Regions from separate parts of the Arthrobacter sp. Y3224198 genome, predicted to be linked through region 1. Evidence: predicted binding sites of a transcription regulator. Region 1 holds the regulator's gene; the other holds the start of a gene.
What was found. The regulator HspR, encoded in region 1, represses chaperone genes until heat shock. The targets are predictions, from matches to a motif close to AAGTTGAGTCNNNNNGACTCAACTT.

Region 1 (9,234 bases):
GTGGTGCCCAGCGGCCCCGGTTTCAGTACGGAAAACAACCTGCGCCTGTTCGCGTCCCTGATCTACTCCGCCAGTGACCGGATCTCCATCACGAGCCCGTACTTTGTCCCCGATGACACCCTGCTTTATGCGGTGACGACGGCGGCCCAGCGCGGCGTGGAAGTGGAGCTGTTTGTCTCGGAGCAGGGCGACCAGTTCCTGGTGGACCACGCCCAGCGTTCCTACTATGAGGCGCTGCTGCGGGCCGGCATCCGGATCTACCAGTACCCCAAGCCGCTGGTCCTGCATGCCAAGCACTTCACCATTGACAATGAAGTGGCCGTGCTGGGGTCCTCCAACATGGACATGCGTTCCTTCTCACTGAACCTCGAGGTCTCCGTGATGATGTTCGACGGCACCATCGTGGAACAGATGCGCCGCGTGGAAGACACCTACCGTGCCCTGTCCAAGGAGCTGCTGCTGGAGAACTGGGTGGGCCGGCCGGTCTGGCAACGCTACATCGACAACGTGGCCCGGCTGACCGCCACCCTGCAGTAACGGTACGGTTCAGCGCGGCAGCCGGTCGAGGACCGCGGCCAGCGCGGCTGCGGCGTTTCCCCCGGGGCCAACGAGCCGGACAGTGACATCCGCGGCGGACGCGGCGTCGTCGTCGGCCGCCCACCGCCGCTCCTGGGCCGCCCAGCGCTCCCAGTGCGGGGCGTAGGTGCTCCCGTCGCGTTCCAGGGCGTACCGGCGGCGGACACTTTCTTCGCCCTCCGCCCACACTGTGGCAGCCAGCAGCGCCCGGGCTTCGCGGTGTGCCGCGCCTACCCCCTCAAACACGACGACGTCGGCCGGCTCGGTTCTCTGCCACGGTCCGGGCCGCCCGGCTTCCCAGTCCCACGGCTGCCAACGGGCCGCCCTGCCCTCGGCCAGCGGGCGGAGGACCTGCTCCCGGTAATAGGTCATGCCGGACTCCAGCCCGTCCCAGCCAGGGTAAATGTCCTCCAGATGGAACAGCCGCACGGAGCCCCGGCGGGTCAGGGTGGCAGCCACCTCGGTGGCCAGCGTGGTTTTCCCGGCACCGGAGAACCCGTCGACGGCGATGAGCAGGGGCCCGGGGCGGCCGTTCTCAGAGTTCATTGTTGCTTTCGGTGTTATTGCTTCCGCGCTCGCGGCATGCGGAGCGCTCCGCCAGCAGCCGGTCCACATACTGCACCACGCCCGGCACGGCCGCGGCGATGAGCCCGTACGCCGTTTCGAAGTCCCGGGCATCGCCGTACCAGGGGTCCTCGATGCCAAGTGCGGCCGACGGGGCGGGCCGGCCTTCGGGGGTCTGCAGGGCCGGGTCGAAAGCCCGCAGCATCATCACCTTGGCCCGGTCCGCCGCCGAGGGGGCCTGCCGGGCCAGTTCAAGGTAATGCCCGTAGTCCATGGCCAAAACCAGGTCACGACCGGCAAACCATTCCGGCTGGAACTCCCGGGCGCGGAAGGCGCCAATGGCGCCCGCGGCGTAACCGTGGCGCTTCAGCTCCGCGGCGGCGCGCTGATCCATCGGCTTGCCCGCTTCCCAGCCGGTCAGCCCGGCGCTGTCCACCGCCACGTCAGCTGTGCCGCGGTGTTCCCGGAAAGCGCGGTCCAGGGCGAACTGGGCCATGGGGGACCGGCAGATGTTTCCCGTGCATACGGTCTGGATGTGGAACATGCCTTAACCCTACGCAAACCGTGCCGGGCCTCTGCCATCATGATCCCGGCTGACCCCTTTCCTGGCACCCGGACGGGCGCGACCGGACGGTGCAGGTCCGGCGCGTCAGGCGCGGGCGAGCAGTTCGCCGCAGGGCATCAGGAACCAGCCGTCCGGAGCGGCACCCCATTCCTGCCAGCCGGCGGCCATCCGCTCCAGCCCGGCCCGGTCCGCCAGACCGCGCTCCAGCGCCTGCCCGGCAAAGGCGGAGTGGAGCACCCGCTCGGCCCAGACCCCGGCATACCAGGAGCGCTGGTCCGGGGTGGCGTAAAGCCAGTTGGAGGACGAGGGGGTGATCTCGGTGAAGCCGGCCTCAAGGGCCCAGGCGAGCAGGTGCCGCCCGGCGTCAGGCTCGGCCTGGTTCCCGCGGGCTATTTGCTGGTAGAGGTCCATCCATTCCGTCAGTTCGGGGACGGCCGGATACCAGCTCATGCCGTGGAAGTCGGCGTCGCGCACGGCCACCAGGCCGCCCGGCTTGGCGACGCGGCGCATTTCCCGCAGTGCCGCCACCGGATCGGCCAGATGCTGGAGCACCTGATGGGCGTGGACCACGTCGAAGGTTTCGTCCGGAAAATCCAGGTCATAGACGTTCCCAGCGGCAAAATCGGTGTTCGCCAGTCCGCGGTCGGCGGCCAGCTGCCGTGCCTGCACCAGGACGTCCTCCGAGGAATCCAAGCCGGTCACCGGGCCAGGTGCCGTGATCCCCGCGAAGTCGGCGGTGATGCTGCCGGGACCGCAGCCGACGTCGAGCAGGCTCGTTCCCGGCTTCAGTTCGGGCAGCAGGTAGGCGGCGCAGTCCTGGGCGGTGCGGACCGCGTGGGCCCGGACCACGCTGCGGTGGTGGCCGTGGGTGTACGTTTCGGGACGCATAGCAGGACCCTACCGCCCGCCCCTACCGGCCTGCCGCTAGAACGTTCCAGCGTGTTGTGCAACCCGCCGGCGCAAAGTTGAGCCAGCAAGGCTCAAGTTTATTGACAAAGCAGGAGCGCTGAGTAGAGTTGAGTGCAGAACGCTCAATCACGCAACGCTGGTTCGCCTCGGCATTCCGTCCTCCGGGCGGGAGACGGGGATATCGCGGAAGATGCGGGTTTTCCAAGGAAAGAGGAAGCAAATATGTCACGTGCAGTAGGTATTGACCTCGGAACCACCAACTCGGTTGTCTCGGTCCTCGAAGGCGGCGAGCCCACCGTTATCGCCAACGCCGAAGGCGGCCGCACCACCCCGTCGGTTGTTGCCTTCGCCAAGTCCGGCGAAGTCCTGGTCGGCGAGATCGCCAAGCGCCAGGCCGTCAATAACATTGACCGCACCATTTCCTCCGTCAAGCGCCACATGGGCACTGACTGGAGCGTGGACATCGACGGCAAGAAGTACACCGCCCAGGAAATCTCCGCCCGCATCCTGATGAAGCTGAAGAACGACGCCGAGGCCTACCTCGGTGAGAAGGTCACGGACGCCGTGGTCACCGTTCCTGCCTACTTCAATGATGCCGAGCGCCAGGCCACGAAGGAAGCCGGCGAGATTGCCGGCCTGAACGTGCTGCGCATTGTCAACGAGCCCACCGCGGCCGCCCTGGCCTACGGCCTGGACAAGGGCAAGGAAGACGAACTGATTCTCGTCTTCGACCTCGGCGGCGGCACGTTCGACGTTTCCCTGCTGGAAGTCGGCAAGGACGAGGACGAATTCTCCACCATCCAGGTCCGCGCCACCGCCGGTGACAACCGCCTCGGCGGCGATGACTGGGACCAGCGCATTGTGGATTACCTGCTGGGCCAGGCCAAGGCCAAGGGTGCGGACCTGTCCAAGGACAAGATCGCCCTGCAGCGCCTGAAGGAAGCCGCCGAGCAGGCCAAGAAGGAACTCTCTTCGGCCACCTCCACCAACATCTCCCTGCAGTACCTCTCGGTCACGCCCGAAGGCCCCGTCCACCTGGATGAGCACCTTTCCCGTGCCAAGTTCCAGGACCTGACCAAGGACCTGCTGGACCGCACCAAGAAGCCGTTCAATGACGTCATCAGCGAAGCCGGCATCAAGGTTTCCGACATCGACCACATCATCCTCGTGGGCGGCTCCACCCGTATGCCGGCCGTCTCCGAGCTGGTCAAGCAGCTGGCAGGCGGCAAGGAGCCGAACAAGGGCGTCAACCCGGACGAGGTTGTGGCTGTCGGTGCCGCACTGCAGGCCGGTGTGCTGAAGGGCGAGCGCAAGGACGTCCTGCTGATCGACGTCACCCCGCTGTCCCTGGGCATCGAGACCAAGGGTGGAGTGATGACCAAGCTGATCGAGCGCAACACGGCCATCCCGACCAAGCGCAGCGAAACCTTCACCACTGCGGATGACAACCAGCCGTCCGTGGCCATCCAGGTCTTCCAGGGCGAGCGTGAGTTCACCCGCGACAACAAGCCGCTGGGCACCTTCGAGCTGACCGGCATCGCTCCGGCTCCGCGCGGCGTCCCGCAGATCGAGGTCACCTTCGACATCGACGCCAACGGCATTGTGCACGTGTCCGCCAAGGACAAGGGCACCGGCGCCGAGCAGTCCATGACCATCACGGGCGGCTCCTCGCTCTCCAAGGACGACATTGACCGCATGGTCCGTGAAGCCGAAGAGCACGCAGCCGAGGACAAGAAGCGCCGCGAGGCCGCCGATGTCCGCAACTCGGCCGAGCAGCTGGCCTACTCGGTGGACAAGCTCCTCACCGACAACGACGACAAGCTGCCCGAAGACGTCAAGACCGAGGTCAAGGGCGATGTCGACGCACTGAAGAAGGCCCTCGAAGGCACGGATAACGACGACGAGGTCAAGAGCGCGTTTGAGAAGCTGCAGGCTTCCCAGACCAAGCTCGGCGAAGCCATCTACGCCTCGGCCTCCGCTGCCGGTGCCGACGGCGCCCCGGGTGACGGCTCCGCTGCCGGCGGTGCAGCCGGTGACGGCTCTGCTGCAGGTGCTGCCGGTGACGAAGACATCGTGGATGCCGAAGTTGTCGACGACGAAGAAAAGAAGTAATCATGCCGGCGGGAAACGAGCACGGGAACACTCCCGAAGGTGAAGAACCGGTAAGCGGCCAGGGCACGCCCGGCCAGGACGAGGCAAAGCCCAACGGCGCCGGGGGAGAAGCTTCGGCTTCCACCCCCGGGGCCGAGGGGGATGCCCTCTCCCAGGCGGAGCAGATCCTCAACAACGCCGACGTGCCGGCGCAGCCTGCTGCCGCCGGTTCGCCCGAAGCGGCGGAACTGCGTAATGACCTGCTGCGTCTGCAGGCCGAATACGTGAACTACCGCAAGCGGGTGGAACGTGACCGCGATGTGGCCCGGGAAATGGCGGTTATCGGTGTGCTGAACTCACTGATGCCGGTCCTGGACGACATCGATGCCGCGCGCCAGCACGGCGATCTGGCGGAGGGTCCCTTCGCCGCGATCGCCACCAAGCTGGAGAACTCGCTCAAGACGTACGGCCTGAGCCGTATCGATGAGACGGGTGTGGAGTTCGATCCGAACATCCACGAGGCGCTCATCCAGCAGCAGAGCGCGGACGTAACGTTCGATACGGTGACGCAGATCCTGAGGGCCGGCTACAAGTCCGGTGACCGGGTACTGCGTGCCGCGCAGGTGATTGTTTCGGTTCCGGAACAGTAGCAGTACCAGGTCCGGGGCCGCCGGGAGGCGGCCCCGGACATTTCCATAGGCAGGTCCCGCAGCAGGGGCAGCAGGTCCGGCGGCAGCGCCGCAGAAGCGGGATCGGCACATGAGAAAGGGGACGCCAATTGGCTAGTCAGGATTGGGTCGATAAGGACTTTTACAAGATTCTGGGTGTTCCCAAGGATGCGTCGGAAGCCGACATCAAGAAGGCATACCGGAAGCTGGCACGGAAATACCATCCGGACCAGAACCAGAATGACACCAATGCCGAGCGGATGTTCAAGGACCTCTCCGAGGCCTATTCGGTTCTGTCCGACCCCGAGGAACGCCAGCAGTACGACGCCATCCGCGCGATGGGCAGCGGCGCCAGGTTCTCCGCCGGCGGACCCGGCGGTGCGGGCGGCGGTCCCGGGGGCGGCGCAGGCTTCGAGGACATCTTCGGCGGACTGTTCGGCCAGACCGCCCGCGGCGGCAGCCGGCGCAGCACATTCAACGCCGGTGGCAGCAACATTCCGCCCGAATTCGCCGACCTCTTCGGCGGCGGCAGCGGCTTTGGCGGAGGCGGCTTCGGCGCCCCGCCGCCCACCAAGGGCGCGGACCGCACCGCCACCACCACCATTTCCTTTGCCGGGTCGATCAACGGCACCGTCATCGGACTGCGCGAGCCCAGCGGCGAGGTAGTGGAAGTCCGGGTGCCTGCCGGAGTCAAGGACGGACAGAAAATCCGCGTCCGCGGCAAGGGCCAGCCCGGCGCAGCCGGCGCCGGGGACCTGATGGTCACCGTGCACGTCACGCCGCACGACTTCTTCACGCGTGAAGGCAACAACATCCGGATCCACGTACCGGTGTCCTTCCCCGAAGCGGCGTTGGGCGCCACCATCGAGGTGCCGACGCTGACCTCTGACAAGGTCCGCCTTAAAGTCCCCGCCGGCACGCCGTCCGGCCGCACCCTGCGCGTCAAGGGACGCGGTGTCCACACGTCCAAGGGCGACGGCGACCTGCTTGTGACCATCGACGTCGCCGTGCCTTCGCATCTGAACAAGGAGGCCCAGGCGGCCGTGGAGGCGTTCGCCGAAGCAACCAAGGGCGAGGATCCCCGGGCATCGCTGGCACTCAAAGCACGACTCTGACGTGCCCGCCCGGGCCGCCGGAGGAACGATTTTCCGCGTTAGTATGTCAACAGCCGTAGAGGAGGAACCGTGGGCATAGATGTCAATGCGCCTATTTTCGTGATCTCCGTTGCTGCTGAGCTCGCGGAAATGCATCCGCAGACCCTCCGGCAATACGACCGGCTCGGAATCGTCCGTCCCAGCCGGGCTCCCGGCCGCTCGCGCCGCTATTCCCAGCGCGACATCGAACTGCTGCGCGAGGTCCAGAAGCTGTCCCAGGAGGGTGTTTCCCTCGAGGGCATCAAACGGATCATGGAACTCCAGAACCAGGTCACCGGCCTGCGGCAGCGCATTGTGGAGCTCTCCTCCGAACTGGACGAGGCGCAGCGGCGCTCCTCCGACCGCAGCCGCGTGTTTGCCGCCGGACTGGCCGGGGACGTAGTGACCCTCAACCGCGGGCAGCGCCCGCCCGCTGCCGCGAACTCGGTGCAGCAGCTGGGCCTGGTCTCGCTGATGCAGCGCCGCGGACGGCTGCGCGCCCTTCCGGCCGGCAAGTCCAGTGAACGGGACTACGCCCAGGACGGGTACATCCAGTCCCTGTAGCCCGGCCCGTTCCAGGGGCAGAGCCCGGCCGGCAGGAAGTGTTAACCCAGCCGCCGTGCCCGCAGCACCACGTCTTCGGTGTGGTGCGCGCCGGCACCGGCCGCGACGTGCCGGGGACGGGTCTCGTCCACCTCCACCACCCAGTTCCCGTCCAGGGAAGCGGCAATGTCGCCGGGAAGCACATACTCGCGCATATCGACGGCGGAAGCGTGTTCCTGGTCCGGAGCGGCACCGGGCATCGCATGATGCACCACCAAGAGGATGCCGCCGGGGGCCACCGCCCGCAGCAGGGCCTGCTCGGCGGCGTTGTCGCGGGTGCGTGGGAGTGCCGGATACTGGGCCGAGACCAAATCGAACATTCCGGCGGGAAGAGCCGCCTCCACCAGCCCGGCATGCAGCCAGTTGATCCGGAGTGAGCGTTGCGCAGCCTCCCCGGCGGCACGGGCGAGGGCCACTTTGGAGACATCCAGCGCAGTCACGTTCCATCCCCGTGCCGCGAGCCACAGCGCGTCTGCGCCTTCGCCGCAGCCGACGTCGAGGGCGCGCCCCGGTGTCAGCCCGCCGGCCTCCGCTACGAGCGTGCCATTGGGCTGTCCGCTCCAGAGGGTGTCGCGTTCGGAATAGCGCTGGTCCCAGTCCGCTTCGGTCATGGCCTTCTCCGGTGCGGGTGTGGGGGTCTCATGGTTCTGCTCCATATTTGAAGCATGGGGTGCCCGGCGACCGGCCGCAAACCCTGTTGCCGAACCGGCAAAAGTCCCGGCGGAGGCAGCGCACCCGGTGTGGCAGAATACCGGAATGGCGCACGCGGAGACACGGATCGGGGTAGTCCGGGCGCTGTACCGCTTTCCGGTCAAATCAACGGCGGGCGAAGCGCTTCGCACCGCCGTCGTCACGGACACCGGGCTGGAGCATGACCGCCGGTGGGCCGTTTACACCGAGGACGGCGGGATCGCCAGCGGCAAGCGCACCAGCCGCTTCCGTCCGCTGCCGGGCCTGATGCACTGGTCTTCGAAAGCGGGGAGCGCCGGAAGCCCGCCGTGGCTGATAAGCCCGGACGGCCGGCGCTACCGGGTGGATGACCCGGCTGCCTCCGGGGTACTCAGTGCAGCATTTGGGCAGGAACTGGACCTGCGGCCGGAAACGACCATCCTTCACCATGACGAGACGCCGATGCACTTGGTGACGACGTCCTCGCTGGCCGCCGTCGCGGAACTGTCCGGCGGTGTGGTGGACGAACGCCGCTTCCGGGCCAACCTCGTCATCGATACCTTCTCCGCCCGGCCCTTCAGCGAGGATGACTGGACCGGCGCCGAACTTGTCCTCGGCGCCGGCGTCGTCCTTGCCCTGGGCCCCGGAATGCCCCGCTGTGTCATGATCGACCAACCGCAGGCAGGCATCGAAGCGCACCCCCGGGCGCTGAAACTCCTCGGCACCCACCACCGCACGGAATTCGGGCTGCAGGCCGGGGTCATGCAGGCCGGGACGCTGCGGGTCGGGGACGTGGTTACCCTTCGGCGCAGCCGGTCCGGCTAGGCGCAGCGCCGCAGCGGAAGGGCTGCTGCCGCCGGCCGGTGCTCAGGCGCCGTCGGCAGCCCCGGCGTCGGCCTCCGGGCGCAGCCGGACCAGGCGCTGGGGGCCGTCGTCGTCCATCTCCACCAGGTCGCTGCGCGAGGACAGGAAATCGGTAAAGGACCGGAAACCGAGCGGCTTCTCGTTAAAGGACGGGTCCATCCGGCGCATCTGGTTCTTGACCGTACCGCTGTTGAGCCATTCGTCGGCCTCGCCCTTGGCATGGCCGATCTTCAGCGCCCGCACCAGCAGTTCGGTGGCGAGGGTCCGCGGATCAATGTCCTCGGCGATTTCCGGTTCCTCAAACAGGGCATCCTCGGTGTGCGAGAACATGGGCACCACCGTCAGGTTCCGTCCCCGTGCCGGAGCCTGGTCACGGCCTGACTTGTTGTTGCCCGTACCCGACGCCACAGCGGCTTCGGCCTTCACAATGCCCGGCAGGGAGTCGTAGTCCTCGAACTCGTCACACGCCGCGGCCAGGGAGGTGCTCGTGGAACCGGCCACGCCGATGCCCACTACAAACCGGCCCAGCCGCTTCGCCTTCTGGGCCAGCGCAATGTAGTCGGAATCCCCGGCCACAATGATGATGTGGGTG
Region 2 (9,234 bases), on a different contig from region 1:
GCTTGTCCCCGGAACAGGACACGAGGGTGAGCGCCAGGGCAGCGGCGGCGAATACGGACACGGTACGGTTTTTCCCCATCCGCTCAGGGTACCTTCGCCCCGCCCCGGACACGCGGAAGGGCGGCCCGGATTCCCGGACCGCCCTTAACGCCGTCGCGCGGTTGTGCCGCCGCGTTGACGCAGTTATGCCGTGCGTACCGCCTTGATGAGGTCGGCGCAGCGCTCGCCGATCATCATGGTGGTGATGTTCGGATTCACCGTGGTCAGCTCCGGCATGACCGAGGCGTCGGCCACGCGCAATCCCGAGACGCCCTTGACCCGCAGTTCCGGATCCAGCGGGGACATCGGATCCTCGGCCGCGCCCATCCGGACAGTGCCGGCGGGGTGGTAGACGGTGTTGTGCGTCTTGCGGATGTACTCAACCAGCTGCTCGTCGGTCTGGACGTCCTCGCCCGGGTACAGTTCCTTCCCGGCCCACTCGGCCATGGCCGGCTGGGCCACGATCTCGCGCGCCTTCCGGATGCCGGCCACCATCACCCGCATGTCATGCGGATCGGTGAAGTACCGCGGATCCACCATCGGCTTGTCGCGGTAGTCCCGGCTGCGCAGCCGCACCGTGCCGCGGGAACGGGCATGGGTCACGTTCGGGGTGAGGCAGAAGCCGTTCTCGGTGGTCGGATAGCCGTGCCGCACGGTGTGCAGGTCAAACGGGACGGACCCGTAATGGAACATCAGGTCGGGACGGTCCAGTCCGTCCTCGGTGGGGGTGAAGATGCCGATTTCCCACCACTGGGTGGAGGTTTCGACCATCGGTTTCTTCGCCTCCCACTGGATCACGCCCTCGGGGTGGTCCTGCAGGTTTTCCCCGACGCCGGGGGCATCCACCCGCACCTCGACGCCGCGTTCCTCCAAGTGCTCCTTCGGACCGATGCCGGAGAGCATCAGCAGCTTGGGGGAGTCGATGGCTCCGGCCGAGACAATGACTTCGCGGCGGGCGGCCAGGTGCTTGGTACGGCCGAATTCGCCGTGCACCACGTCCACGCCGGTGCACCGGTTGGACGCATCGAACTTCAGTTCCTTCGCGCGCAGCTCGGTGAGCAGCGTGAAGTTCTTCCTTTCCATGATGGGGTGGATGTAGGAAACGGAGGAGGAGGACCGGGTGCCGTCGGCCCGGCGGTTGAGCTGGAAGAAGTTCGCGCCGTTGATCACGGTTTCACCGGTGTTGAACTTCACCCGCGGAATTCCGGCCTGCTCGCAGGCGTCCAGCAGGGCCACGCCGCAGGGATCCTCGGCGGGGATGTTCATCAGGTGGACCGGGCCCGAGTCGCCGTGGTGCGGGGCGTCCGGGCCGGCATCCTCATTGGTTTCCAGCCGCTTGTACAGGGCGAAGGCCGTCTCGGCGTTCCAGCCTTCGGCACCGAATTTGGCTTCCCACTCATCGAGGTCCTCGCGCGGTGCCCAGAAAGCGATGCAGGAGTTGTGGCTGGAGCAGCCGCCCATCACCTTGGCGCGGGCCTGGCGCATAAACGAGTTGCCGTTCTCCTGCGGTTCAATCTGGTAGTCCCAGTCGAAGCCGGATTCGAGCAGTTCCATCCAGCGGTTCAGCTGCAGGATGGCGTCCTCGCCGCGGTCGTCGGGGCCGGCCTCCACCAGCGCCACCTCGACGTCGGGGTCCTCGCTCAGGCGCGCAGCGACGGCGGCACCTGCGGATCCGCCGCCCACCACGATGTAGTCGAATTCGGTCTTATCAGCCATGTAGCCCTAGGCCTTTCCGTGGTCGGTGAACCAGCCGGTCACCTGCGGGTTGATGTTCTGGTAGATGTGCTTCGCCTCCTGGTACTCGCCCAGACCGGTGGGGCCCAGTTCACGTCCGACGCCGGACTGCCCGTAGCCGCCCCATTCGGCCTGCGGAAGGTACGGGTGGAAGTCGTTGATCCATACCGTGCCGGCCCGCATGCGCCGGGCCACGCGCTGGCTCTTGCCGGCGTCGGAGGTCCAGACGGCGCCGGCCAGCCCGTAGTCCGTGTCGTTGGCGAGCTCGACGGCCTCGTCCTCGCCGTTAAACGTTTCCACCGTGACCACGGGACCGAACGCCTCGTCCATCAGGGAGGATCCGCCGCGCTTCACGTTGTCCAGCACGGTCGGGGCGTAGAAGAAGCCCTTCTCGAGTTCGCCGGTGCCCCAGGTGCCGCCGCAGCGGATCCGGGCGCCTTCCTCCACGGCCTTGTTCACGTAGGCGGTGACCTTGTCCCGGTGCGCGGCGGAGATCAGCGGCCCGGTCTCGGCCTTCTCGTCGAACGGGCCGCCCATGCGGATCATTTTGGCGCGGCGGACCAGCTCGTCCACGAAGCGTTCGGCAATCGGTTCTTCCACGATCAGCCGCGCACCGGCGGAGCAGACCTGGCCGGAGTGCACAAAGGCGGCGTTCAGCGCGTTGTCCAGCGCGGCGTCGAAATCCGCGTCCGCAAAGATGACGTTCGGGTTCTTGCCGCCCAGTTCGAGGGCGATCTTCTTGACCGTCTTGGCCGCGGCGGCGGCGATCACCTTGCCGGTGGCCACGCCGCCGGTGAAGGAGACCAGGTCCACATCGGGGGACTCGGCGAGCGGGGCGCCGGCCACCGCGCCGGCGCCGAGCACCAGGTTGGCGACGCCGCGGGGCAGGCCGAGCTCTTCCAGCACCTGCATCATCAGGATCGAGGTGTGCGGGGTCAGCTCGGAGGGCTTGAGGATGAACGTGCAGCCTGCGGCCAGCGCGGGGGCGATCTTCCAGGCCGCCTGCAGCAGCGGGTAGTTCCACGGGGCGATCAGCCCGCACACACCCACCGGTTCGTACTCGATGCGGCTGACGACGTCGTTGTTCCCGGCGTCGACCATCCGGCCTGCGTTGGTGGCGGCGATCTTGCCGAAGTAGGCGAAGGACGCGGCGATGTCGTCCATGTCGATTTCGCTTTCCACCAGCCGCTTGCCGGTGTCCAGCGTCTCCGCGCGGGCGAACTCGTCCTTCCGCTCCCGGATCCGGTCGGCGACCTTCAGCAGGAAGTCCCCGCGCTCGGGAGCGGGCACTGCTGCCCATTCCCCGCGTTCCCAGGCAGCCTTGGCGGCCGCAATGGCCTTTTCAGTGTCTTCGCGGGTTGCCTCGGAAACCGTGGCAACGAATTCCCCGTCCGCAGGGTTGTGGATGTCGCGGGTCCCGCCGTCGGATGCGGGCACCCACGCCCCGTCAATGAACAAAGTGGCCGTTGTCATGCTCGTCCCTCCTCGCTGACAAAGTCAGCTTCCCAGTTGTCTTTCGGAACCTGGTCCTCCGCAATGGAGGTATTGCCCGGCACTTCACGGTTGAGGTGCAGGAACTCCAGGTGGGTCTCGTAGTGGTCCAGGACATCGGTGATGACCTGTTCCTTCGTGTAGCCCATGAGGTCGTAGCCGTGGCTGCCCTCAAGGGAGAACACCTCCATGCGGAAGTACTTGGTCTCCGCCGACGCGTTGTGCGCATAGGACGGGGTGTCGTACTGCACGGGGTAGATCTGGTATTTGAAGCCGCGCTCCTCGGCCATGCCCACCTGCAGATCCAGGTGGTGGATGCCGTGGGGTGCGACCTCGCCTTCGCAGAGCACGACGTCGGCGCCCCGCTCCTTCAGCTCGTCATGGACTTCCTGCAGGGCCGGCCGGGCCACGGTCTGGACAAAGCGTTCAGCCTGCCGCGGGCCGGGGTAGGTCATGACCCGGGAGAGGCGCTGGCGCCAGCTGCGTCCGCTGCGGGCGTCCAGGCTGCGGCCGGCGATGATGCTGGGAAGCGACGCACGGTAGCTGTCCGTCAGCGAGTTTTCCACCCGCAGGGCCTTGTAGACCCCGAGCATGATGAACAACAGCAGGATGGACAGCGGCAGGCCCATGATGATGGTGGCGTTCTGCAGCGTGGTTACTCCGCCCACCATCAGCATGGCCAGGGTAAGCAGGCCGGTCACCACGGACCAGAACACGCGCAGCCACTTGGGGCCGTCCGAATCGGCGTCCTTGAGGTGGGAGGTGAAGTTCGCCATCACCAAGGCGCCGGAGTCCGCCGAGGTCACGTAGAACAGCAGGCCGGTGAAGGTGGCGATGGCCGCCGTCGCCGGTGCCCACGGATACTGCTCCAGCAGGCCGTAGAAGGCACGTTCGGGCTGGTTCATGGCCACTTCGCCGAAGGCCGCGTTGCCGCCCATCACCAGGTCCAGGGCGGAATTGCCGAAGATGGAGATCCACAGCAGGATGAAGGCGAAGGGCACAATCATGGTGCCGAGGACGAACTCCCGGATAGTGCGGCCGCGCGAGATGCGGGCCAGGAACAGGCCCACGAACGGTGCCCAGGCAATCCACCAGGCCCAGAAAAACAGGGTCCAGGAGCTGAGCCATTCGTCCGGCCGGTCATAGGCCATGGTGTCCATGGTCATGGCCGGGAAGCGGCTGAGGACGTCGCCGACGTTCTGCACAATGCCGTCCAGCAGGAAGTTGGTCTTGCCCGCGATCAGCACAAACAACATCAGTCCGACGGCGAGGATCACGTTCAGTTCCGAGAGCCGGCGGATGCCCTTCTCCACGCCCGAAACCGTGGAGATAGTAGCCATGATGACCGAGAGGGCAATCAGGGAAATCTGCACGGTCAGGTTCTCGGGCAGGCCGAACATAAAGCTCAGCCCGTAGTTCAGCTGCACCACGCCGATGCCCAGCGAGGTGGCGATGCCGAAGATGGTTCCGAGCAGGGCCGCGATGTCCACGCCGTGGCCGAGCCGGCCCTCGATGCGCTTGCCGAAGATCGGGTACAGGGCGGAGCGGATGCTCAGCGGCAGGTTGTGCCGATAGGCGAAGTAGCCCAGGGCCAGTCCCATCAGCGCGTAGAGTGCCCAGCCGGTGATGCCGTAGTGGAACAGTGTCAGGACCAGGGCGTGCCGGGCCGCTTCGGCCGTGGCACCGTCGCCGGTGGGCGGGGCAAGGAACTGGGTGACCGGTTCGGAGACGGAGAAGAACATCAGGTCAATGCCGATGCCGGCGGCGAACAGCATGGCCGCCCAGGTGAACATGCTGAACTGCGGCTTGGAATGGTCGGGGCCGAGCTTCGTTTTGCCCACCCGCGTCAGTGCGGTGACCAGGACGAACACCACCACCAGGCTGACTACCAGGAAGTAGTACCAGCCCATGTTGACCGATACCCAGCCCACCATGGAACCGATGACCGACTCGGCGTTGTCGGTGGCGAGCATGGCCCACAGTGCGATGGCCAGGATTCCGGCGGCTGAACCGATAAAGACCGTCTTGTTGACTCGGGTCCGCGGAGCAGCGGTCTCGGCTGTCTCCGGTTCCGCAAGTTTGCTCATGGGTCAATCCTTCAGGTTGCTTTGGAGTTGTATGCCCCCGGCAGCCTGGGACGTTGGAAATGCCCGCGGCAACGCACCGGACCGCCGCGTCATCGCGGCTGGATTCACGGGCAATCGCGGCAAAAAGCGGGTCCCGGAGGCATTGTCGAATCTATCAAAGGGGCTGCCGGCCCCTCGATTTCTTTGATTCCGGTCACATTTTCGGTTCGCCGGTCGGCCGGGTAGGGGTGTCCGGCCGCCCGGTCAAGCCTGTGCAGGGCATGTTTTCCCTGCTACCGTTTTGGACAAATGGCCCGCTTGTGGCCTAAGACACAACTTCGCTTCCACTGGAAACCTTCCGACGGCCGTTGCGGCGTCGATGGCCGCTGGAGGACCCGGATCGGGCGCCGGTTGTTCTACAGAGGAGTGGCGGATGTCCGATTTGGACACGATTCTCAGGAAGACGGAGCGGTCCCTGGGGCGCCGGCAGATCCAGGCCGGCCACGCGTTGATGGTGGTTATGGGGCGCACTATCGGCCAGCCGGTCGGGGAGGTCTGGTCAGCGCTTGCAGAACCCGCGCGGCTGGGGGAGTGGATGGCCGAGCCGTCGGGGGACCTGCGCCGCGGCGGAACCTACAGCCTTCCGGACGGATCGCACGGTGACATCCTCCGGTGCGACCCTCCCCGGCTGTTGACCGTGTCCTGGATACGGGAAGGATCGCAACCGGCCGAACTGGAACTGCACCTCGCGGCGGAGGACAGCCAGACCCGCATTGAACTCCTGTACGCCTCCGTGCGTAAGGGGTTTGCGGTGACCGCGGCGCCCGGAGCGGGCATCTGGACCGGCGGGGCGGGCTGGGAGTTCTTCCTGGACATGCTGGAGGAATACCTTGACGGCAGCATCCCGGAGAAGCCGCCGGGAATGATGCCGGACCTGCAGATCGAGGGGGAACTGCAGGAACTGTTTGACGCCCGCAATGACAGATGGCGGGCCGCGGCGGACGAGTTTGAACGGGAGCATGCCCTGAAGCCGTGAACCAGTGAACGGGCCTGCGTTGTGCTGTGGATAACTTTACTTTCAAAGTTGAGCTGATTAGACTCAACTTTGTTATCAGAGCATTGCTGAAGATGACATCCAAGCTGATGTTTGAAGCTGAATTGCTGAGGTTTTGAGGAGCCACCCGTGGACACCAAATTCACGAATAAAAGCCAGGAAGCGCTCTCGGCTGCGGCCATGAACGCGAACACCGCAGGCAACCCGCAGATTGAACCGTCGCACCTGTTGAAGGCGCTGATGGACCAGCGGCAGGGGGTGGCGGTGGCACTGCTCAAAGCCGCCGGCGTGAACGTGGATTCGGTCAGCGCCGCGGCCAGCACCGCCATTCATCAGCTGCCCTCGTCTTCCGGCTCGTCGGTGGCCCAGCCGCAGTTTTCACGGCCCCTGCTCCAGGTCATCAGCGCCGCACAGCAGGAGGCTGAACAGCTGGGGGACGCCTTTGTATCCACCGAACACCTTTTGCTGGGCCTGTCACTGGACAGCGGCCCGGCGGGCAAGGTGCTGCGGGACAGCAACGCCGGGCATGACGCCCTCATTGCCGTGCTTCCATCTGTACGAGGAGACCGTAAAGTGACCAACGCCGATCCGGAGAACACGTTCCAGGCACTGGAGAAGTTCAGCACCGACCTGACGGAGATGGCCCGTTCCGGAAAGCTGGACCCGGTGATCGGCCGTGACTCGGAAATCCGCCGCGTCATCCAGGTGCTCAGCCGCCGGACCAAGAACAACCCGGTGCTGATCGGCGAGCCCGGTGTCGGCAAAACCGCCGTCGTCGAAGGGCTGGCCCAGCGGATCGTGGCCGGTGACGTCCCGGAAAGCCTGAACGGGAAAACCCTGCTCTCCCTGGACCTGGGGTCCATGGTGGCGGGCGCGAAGTACCGCGGTGAATTCGAGGAACGCTTCAAGGCCGTGCTGGAGGAAATCTCCAACGCCGAGGGGCAGATAGTCACCTTCATCGACGAGCTGCACACCGTGGTGGGCGCCGGCGCGGCCGAAGGGTCCATGGACGCGGGCAACATGCTCAAGCCCATGCTGGCGCGCGGCGAGCTGCGGCTGATCGGTGCCACCACCTTGGACGAGTACCGCGAGAACATTGAAAAGGATGCCGCGCTGGAACGGCGCTTCCAGCAGGTCTACGTGGGGGAGCCCAGCGTCCCCGACACCATCGGCATCCTCCGCGGGCTGAAGGAACGGTACGAGGCGCACCACAAGGTGGCCATCGCGGACTCGGCGCTGGTGGCTGCGGCAACCCTTTCCAACCGGTACATCACCGGCCGCCAGCTGCCGGACAAGGCCATCGACCTGGTGGACGAAGCCGCCTCGCGCCTGCGCATGGAGATCGACTCCGCTCCGGAGGAAATCGACGAGCTGCGCCGTGCCGTCGACCGGCTGACCATGGAGGAACTGGCGCTGGCCAATGAGACCGACCAGGCATCCATTGAACGGCTGGCGGTGCTGCGCGAGGACATGGCCAATAAAAAGGAACAGCTGGCCGCGTTGAATGCCCGGTGGGAAGCCGAGAAGGCCGGCCTGAACCGGGTCGGCGATCTGAAGGCCCGGGTGGATGAACTGCGCAGCACGGCGGAAAAGGCCCAGCGCGACGGCGACCTGACCGAGGCGTCCCGCATCCTTTACGGCGAGATTCCCGCGCTGCAAAAGGAACTCGAGGCGGCCCAGCAGGCCGAAGCGGACAAATACGGCGAACAGGCCCAGGAGCTGATGGTCTCGGAGGAGGTGACCGCGGACGATATTGCCGAAGTGGTCTCCGCCTGGACCGGTATCCCCGCAGGACGCATGCTGCAGGGCGAGTCGCAGAAGCTGCTGGACATGGAGGAAGCGCTCGGATCCCGCCTGATCGGCCAGACCAAGGCAGTGGCCGCGGTATCGGACGCCGTCCGGCGCTCGCGGGCCGGGGTCAGCGACCCGGACCGTCCCACCGGTTCCTTCCTGTTCCTCGGACCGACGGGTGTGGGCAAGACCGAGCTGGCCAAGGCGCTGGCGGACTTCCTCTTCGACGACGAACGTGCCATGGTCCGCATCGACATGAGTGAGTACTCAGAAAAGCATGCGGTCTCCCGGTTGGTCGGTGCCCCTCCCGGATACGTGGGGTACGAGGAAGGCGGGCAGCTCACGGAAGCGGTCCGGCGGCGGCCCTATTCGGTGATTCTTCTGGATGAGGTGGAGAAGGCACATCCCGATGTTTTCGACATCCTGCTGCAGGTGCTCGACGACGGCCGGCTGACCGACGGGCAGGGCCGCACAGTGGATTTCCGCAACGTCATCCTGATCCTCACCTCGAACCTGGGCTCCCAGTTCCTGGTGGATCCCGGCCTGAACGATGAGCAGAAGCGCGAATCGGTCATGTCCATGGTCAACGCCAACTTCAAACCGGAATTCCTCAACCGGCTGGACGACGTCATCCTGTTTGATCCGTTGAGCCTCGAGGACCTGACCCGGATCGTCGACATCCAGGTGCAGGCCCTGGCCGCCCGGCTGCACGAGCGCCGGCTGGTGCTGGACGTGACCGATGCGGCCCGGGAATGGCTGGGCCTGACGGGCTACGACCCCGCCTACGGTGCACGGCCGCTTCGCCGCCTGGTGCAGCGCGAGATCGGTGACAAGCTGGCCCGGGGCATCCTCGCAGGGAAGATCAGCGACGGCGACACTGTGCTGGTGGACCGCGCCCCGGACGGGCTGGAGGGGGACGGGCTGATTGCCGAGACCGGGCTGACGGTGGCCGCGGTCAGCTAGGCGGGGCACGCAAAGGGCGCGCGGCGGGTACTGCCGGCGGCGCGCCCTTTGCGCTGTTTCGTGTCTCTGCTCCCGGGCCGGTTCTACTCCCGGATG

Region 2: clpB (ATP-dependent chaperone ClpB) is a predicted target of HspR. The motif match lies at 6,412-6,436, and genes of this name have one in related genera.

What each region holds. Positions count from the first base shown of each region.
Region 1 covers NZ_JBNHFG010000033.1:4,996-14,229, reverse strand. Annotated here, with positions in the region: gene cls (cardiolipin synthase) at 1-537, shown strand, start outside; gene AC5RUF_RS13960 (nucleoside/nucleotide kinase family protein) at 547-1,122, opposite strand; gene AC5RUF_RS13955 (low molecular weight protein-tyrosine-phosphatase) at 1,112-1,684, opposite strand; gene AC5RUF_RS13950 (class I SAM-dependent methyltransferase) at 1,790-2,593, opposite strand; gene dnaK (molecular chaperone DnaK) at 2,837-4,726, shown strand; gene AC5RUF_RS13940 (nucleotide exchange factor GrpE) at 4,729-5,355, shown strand; gene AC5RUF_RS13935 (DnaJ C-terminal domain-containing protein) at 5,484-6,488, shown strand; gene AC5RUF_RS13930 (heat shock protein transcriptional repressor HspR) at 6,558-7,070, shown strand; gene AC5RUF_RS13925 (class I SAM-dependent methyltransferase) at 7,112-7,765, opposite strand; gene AC5RUF_RS13920 (MOSC domain-containing protein) at 7,866-8,603, shown strand; gene AC5RUF_RS13915 (NYN domain-containing protein) at 8,646-9,234, opposite strand, start outside.
Region 2 covers NZ_JBNHFG010000038.1:9,926-19,159, reverse strand. Annotated here, with positions in the region: gene AC5RUF_RS14635 (penicillin-binding transpeptidase domain-containing protein) at 1-79, opposite strand, end outside; gene AC5RUF_RS14630 (GMC family oxidoreductase) at 184-1,755, opposite strand; gene AC5RUF_RS14625 (aldehyde dehydrogenase family protein) at 1,762-3,246, opposite strand; gene betT (choline BCCT transporter BetT) at 3,243-5,351, opposite strand; gene AC5RUF_RS14615 (SRPBCC domain-containing protein) at 5,764-6,366, shown strand; gene clpB (ATP-dependent chaperone ClpB) at 6,514-9,138, shown strand; gene AC5RUF_RS14605 (septum formation family protein) at 9,222-9,234, opposite strand, start outside.